Regions from separate parts of the Lactococcus sp. LG606 genome, predicted to be linked through region 2. Evidence: predicted binding sites of a transcription regulator. Region 2 holds the regulator's gene; the other holds the start of a gene.
What was found. The regulator CtsR, encoded in region 2, represses protease genes until heat stress. The targets are predictions, from matches to a motif close to TTGGTCAAAAAAGGTCAAANA.
Positions count from the first base shown of each region.

Region 1: a site for CtsR is predicted at 1,345-1,365, ahead of J0J35_RS06685 (ATP-dependent Clp protease ATP-binding subunit). Genes of this name have one in related genera too.

Region 1 is NZ_CP071301.1:1,350,970-1,354,171, reverse strand. It holds gene rpoD (RNA polymerase sigma factor RpoD) at 1-1,234, shown strand, start outside; gene J0J35_RS06685 (ATP-dependent Clp protease ATP-binding subunit) at 1,452-3,202, shown strand, end outside.
Region 2 is NZ_CP071301.1:2,106,033-2,109,234, reverse strand. It holds gene J0J35_RS10415 (ATP-dependent Clp protease ATP-binding subunit) at 1-1,660, opposite strand, end outside; gene J0J35_RS10410 (CtsR family transcriptional regulator) at 1,650-2,102, opposite strand; gene greA (transcription elongation factor GreA) at 2,222-2,695, opposite strand; gene mltG (endolytic transglycosylase MltG) at 2,720-3,202, opposite strand, start outside.

The DNA of each region.
Region 1 (3,202 bases), 760 kb from region 2:
TGCGGCAATGGATTTTAAACCAATTATTGTTGAAAAAGTTGATGTGGAAGAGTTAAAAGAAAAAGGTTCTAAACATGTAACTTCTGTTAAAGAAAAAGCGGCCAAGAAAATCGATATTAAAGATTCGGATACTTTTGACAATAAGGCTTTTGATAAAGCAGTAGCAGCTTATATTACAAAACGTAAACCTCTCGAAGAAGCTTTAGATGATGAAATTACAGATGAGCTTGTGGTGAAGTTTGGTTTGGAAGCCGAAGCTATCGAAGATTTGCTTCAACAAATCCAAGATGCAGGTATTTCTATTGTTGATAAAGAAGGAAATCCTAGTCCATTAGCTTTGCAAGCTGAAGAAGAAGAAAAGCTTGATGATAATGCCATGGATGAAATCGTGACAAATGTCCGTATTGATGATCCTGTCCGTATGTATCTTAAGGAAATCGGACGTTATCCATTGATTTCGCTTGAAGAAGAAACAAAACTTGCGGAAGCTATCGTGGCAGGTGGTGATGAAGCAGAATTTGCCAAACAAATGCTTGCGGAAGCCAATTTACGTTTGGTTGTTTCAATTGCAAAGCGTTATTCTGGACGAGGGATGCAATTCCTGGATTTGATCCAAGAAGGAAACATGGGACTTATGAAAGCTGTGGACAAATTTGACCATACGAAAGGTTTCAAATTCTCAACTTATGCGACCTGGTGGATTCGTCAAGCAATCACACGTGCGATTGCTGACCAAGCACGTACAATTCGTATTCCTGTCCACATGGTCGAAACAATCAATAAGTTAATCCGTGTACAACGTAATCTTTTACAAGAATTAGGTCGTGATCCTTTACCAGAAGAAATTGGTAAAGAATTGCACATGACACCTGATAAAGTTCGTGAAGTCTTAAAAATTGCGCAGGAACCTGTATCATTGGAAACACCTATTGGTGAGGAAGACGATTCACACCTTGGAGATTTCATTGAAGATGATGTGATTGAAAGTCCGGTAGACTATACCAACCGTATCTTGCTTCGTGAACAGCTTGATGAAGTTATGGATACCTTAACGGACCGCGAAGAAAACGTATTGCGTATGCGTTTTGGACTTGATGATGGACGTATGCACACACTTGAAGATGTTGGTAAACAATTTAAAGTGACACGTGAACGTATTCGTCAAATTGAAGCGAAAGCGATTAAAAAGTTACGTCATCCTCGTCGTAGCAAACCATTGCGTGACTTTATGTAATATAAAAAACTCTCTCGACAGATGTCGAAGAGTTTTTTCTTATAATTGAAAAAGAATATAGTACAAAAGATTTGATAAATTTGAGAGAAGTGATATAATAAAAATTATTAAAGGTCAAAAAAGGTCAAACTTTAAATAAAAGAAGCCAGACATGATTCTTTAATTCTAAAAAAATAAGTTAAAATAAAGAAAAGACGTAACCACAAAGGAGGAAGAGATGCTCTGCCAAAATTGTAAAATAAACGAAGCGACAATTCACCTTTATACAAATGTGAATGGCCAGCGTAAGCAAGTGGATTTATGCCAAAACTGTTATCAAATTATGAAATCAGGTGGTCAAGAAAGCTTGTTTGCTGGAGCTACAAATATTTCGAATAATGATGATCCTTTTAATCCATTTCCAGATATTTTCCAAGCCTTACATGGTAATGATCAAGGTCGGACAATGACACCTCCAACACAAGCGGGTGGTCGAGGCCCAGGAGGTCCACAAAATCCTCGTGGAAGTCAAGCACCTAAAGGACTTCTTGAAGAATTCGGAGTCAACATTACTGATGCTGCACGTCGTGGAGAAATAGATCCTGTTATTGGACGGGATTCTGAAATTACACGTGTTATCGAAATTTTGAATCGTCGAACAAAAAATAATCCTGTTCTTATCGGTGAACCTGGTGTTGGGAAAACAGCAGTTGTTGAAGGTTTAGCCCAAAAAATAGTTGATGGTGATGTACCACAAAAACTACAAAATAAAGAAGTTATTCGTCTTGATGTTGTCAGTCTCGTCCAAGGTACTGGTGTGCGTGGGCAATTTGAAGAGCGTATGCAAAAACTGATGGAAGAGATTCATAAACGTGATGACGTTATCCTCTTCATTGATGAAATTCATGAGATTGTGGGCGCAGGCTCTGCTGGGGAAGGAAATATGGATGCTGGAAATATCCTTAAACCGGCTTTAGCACGTGGAGAACTCCAACTTGTTGGAGCAACAACCCTCAATGAATATCGAATTATTGAAAAAGATGCAGCGCTTGAGCGTCGGATGCAACCTGTTAAAGTTGATGAACCTTCTGTAGATGAGACTATCACAATCTTACGTGGTATTCAAAAACGTTATGAAGATTATCATCATGTAAAATACTCAGATGAAGCAATCCTAGCTGCTGCAAATCTGTCTAACCGTTATATTCAGGACCGTTTCCTTCCCGATAAAGCAATAGACTTGCTGGACGAAGCGGGTTCGAAAAAGAATCTGACCCTCAAATTTGTTGATCCTGAGGACATAAAGAAACGTATTGAGCAAGCAGAGGCGCAAAAAAACGAAGCCATGCAACGTGAAGATTTTGAGAAAGCAGCTCATTTCCGTGATCAAATCGCTAAGCTTCGTGAGCTTCAAAGCCATGAAATCTCAGATACTGACATGCCAAATATCACAGAAAAAGATATTGAAGCAATTGTTGAAGAAAAGACACATATACCTGTAGGTGATTTGAAAGAAAAAGAACAAACACAGCTCATTAATCTAGCTGAAGACTTGAAAGAACATGTTATCGGGCAAGATGAAGCGATTGATAAAATTTCTAAAGCTGTGCGTCGTTCGCGTGTCGGACTTGGAAAGCCTAATCGTCCTATCGGTTCATTCCTCTTTGTTGGACCTACTGGTGTAGGGAAGACCGAACTTGCAAAACAATTGGCTTATGAGCTTTTTGGCTCAAGAGATAGCATGATTCGCTTTGACATGTCGGAATACATGGAAAAACATAGTGTGGCTAAGTTGATTGGTGCTCCTCCAGGATATGTGGGGTATGAAGAAGCAGGTCAGTTGACAGAACGTGTGCGCCGTAACCCATACAGCTTAATTTTATTGGATGAGATTGAGAAAGCTCACCCGGATGTAATGCATATGTTCTTGCAAATTCTTGATGACGGGCGTTTGACAGATGCGCAAGGTCGTACAGTTTCCTTCAAAGA
Region 2 (3,202 bases):
CAAGGAACATAAATGAGCCCAAAGGACGTCTCGTATCGGCAATCCCTGAACGTGCACGTCTAATGGCACGAGAAACAGCAGAAATCGCTTCTTCCTGTCCAACCACACGTTTATGTAACTCTTTTTCTAAGTTAATCAGACGTTCACTTTCTGTCTTCGTCATCTGTTGGAGTGGGATTCCTGTAAGGTTAGAAACGACAGCATAAACATCGCTTTCCTCCACCAAAGGATTATCATTTTCCGATACTGTAAAATTATCAATCTTGTGCGTTAATTTTTCAATATCTTTTTCAATCCCTTGCGCTTCAACAATATCAAGAGCAACAACTGCTTTTTGTAATCTCAGTTCTTCCGCTTTTAATTCTGCTTTTAACTCGTCTAACTTGGTATAATTTGTTTTACTCGTGATTTTAACTTTGGCTGCTGCTTCATCAAGAAGATCAATAGCTTTGTCTGGGAGACGACGACTAGGCATATAGCGATTACTCAAGCTGACAGCACGCTCCAAAGCCCCTTCTTCAAATTTGACTGTATGGTAAGCCTCAAATTTTTCTTTCAAGCCTTGTAAAATCGCAACCGTTTCCTCTTCTGAGGGTTCTTCGACATTGACACGGGCAAAACGGCGTTCTAGGGCTTCATCTTTTTCAATATATTTTTGATATTCTTGATAAGTGGTAGCACCAATGAGTTGGAACTCGCCCCGTGCTAATGCTGGTTTTAAAATGTTTGAGGCATCGTTGACCGAGTCCATGCCGCCACCAGCACCAATAATGGTATGGAGTTCATCGATAAAGACGATAACATCTTTATCATGTGTCACTTCATCAACAATAGCCGTCAAACGATCTTCAAATTCACCACGGAATTTTGTCCCCGCTACGACCATCGCCATATTTAAAGCCATAATGCGGCTGCCGCGTAAACCTACAGGAACATTTCCTGCAGCCACACGTGTCGCAAAACCTTCAATAATCGCTGACTTACCAACACCTGGCTCACCAACAAGAACGGGATTATTTTTTGTTCGACGGCTCAAAATGTGGATAAGACGTTCAACTTCACGCTCTCTTCCAATCATGGGATCAAGCTTGCCTTCACGGGCTGCTTTTGTCAAATCTGTTGATACCGTGTCTAAAGTAGGCGTTGTCGTTGTTTCGGACACTTTCCCCGACAGGTTTCTTTTCGAAGCTGGTGTCACCGCTTTACGGCGCTCTGGTACACGTAGATATGCTTTTTGCTCTAGCTTTTTGCGGAGGTTAACGATATTGATGTCTTGCTCACGTAAAAGTTGTCCTGCAAAGCTGGCTTCATTTGCCAACAGCATATATAAGAGATGCTCGGTCCCGATGCGGTTTTTATCATTATTTTGAGCCAGTGCTCGTGCTTGCTCAATAATCGTTTCCACTCTTGGACTAAGCTTTATTTCTGATTTTTTTGTCTTCACTTGACTTGAAAAATCTTCGATGTCGATTAACATTTCTTCCAAATCAATCTTTTCTGAATTAAGTAGCGTAAATGCCAATGAAGCCGGGACCTCAGCCAAGGCAGCCAATAAGTGCGAGCTTTCAACCCAAGCGTAGTTAAACTTGTGCGCATAGTCGACAGACTTCTCAAGCACTTTTATGACTTGTGGTGTAAAGTCCTTTTCATTAAATTTCATCATCACGATCCAATCTCTGTAGTATTTTTATCATCATTTGTGCTCGACAACTGTTAGAAATATCACTATCAGCTAAAAGCAAAAGGAGAAGATTTCCTTCTCGTTCAGTCAAAATGTTTTCATCAAATAAAAGTTGCAAGACATCTTGTGCCATACTTTCGGTCAAGTTGGCAGGCAACTTCTGTGCTAAATCAAGCAAGAATTCATGCTTTGCCGAATAATGGTATTTGAATATTTTAATATAGCCGCCACCACCACGCTTTGACTCAACATCAAAGCCTTTAGATGGGGTGAAACGGGTTTTAATCACATAGTTAATTTGCGAAGGAACCACGTCAAATTGACTGGCTAAATCTGCACGTTTAATCTCAATCTCACGTGCCTCTTCTAGCAGTTTTCGCAAATAAGCTTCGATAATATCTGAAGTATTTTGGGCAGACATAGAACCTCCAATCTTTGACCTTTATTGACTATTATATCGAAAATTTTAATTTTTTACCAAAAATAGTGGCTGAAACGTCTCTAAAATAAAAAAATCCGCTAAAAGCAGATTTTTTTATTTTATTTGACATCAACAATCTTAACTTCGATTTCACCCATAGGCAACGGAATTTTCACAACATCGCCAACTTTACGGCCAATCAAGGCTTGAGCGATTGGAGATTCATTTGAAATTTTGCCTGAAAATGGATCAGCTTCAGCAGTACCGACGATTTCGTACTCTTCTTCTTCGTCATCTCCAACTTCTTGGAAAACAACTGATTTACCAAGAGCAACTTCATTTTTGTCAATATTAGCATTGTCTACGATTTCAGCATAACGAATCATTGTTTCCACAGTTGAGATACGACCTTCAATAAAGGCTTGTTCATCTTTTGCTGCTTCGTATTCTGAGTTTTCTGAAAGGTCACCGTAGCTACGTGCAATTTTGATGCGTTCAATAACTTCAGGGCGTTTAACCAATTTAAGGTTATCTAATTCTTGTTCTAATTTTTCCAGACCTTCTTTGGTCATGGGGAAAGTTTTTTCTACCATTTTTTATCCTTTTTAAATTTCTAATTAATTACCCGACGCAATCGCATCATTGACATACTTTTGAACATTGATGTTTTGTTCTTCAAGTGTTTGCGCAAAGTAAATCTTACCTTCAACGTCTGCTACGAAATAAAGATAATCATTCGCAGTCGGGTTAAGCACTGCTTTGATTGACGACAAGCTTGGACTCACGATTGGTCCAGGACCAAAACCTGGGTACAAATAAGTATTGAAAGGTGAGTCTAATTGTGTATTAATTGCAGCTTGCTGATCAAGCGACGTATCCTTACCTAGCTTACCTTCAGCATAAAAGATTCCTGTATTAGAATCCATCGTCATCCCTAAATCTTTACGGTTAAAGAAGACCTGTGCAACGTTACGGCGATCATCATCGCTATTCGCTTCTTTTTCGACAATGGCAGCCAAACTCAAGGTTTCATTGACCGTAAGTCCGTTCGCTTGTATTTGTTCATACAAAGGTTCCAGCTGTGTATTAGTTGTTGAAAG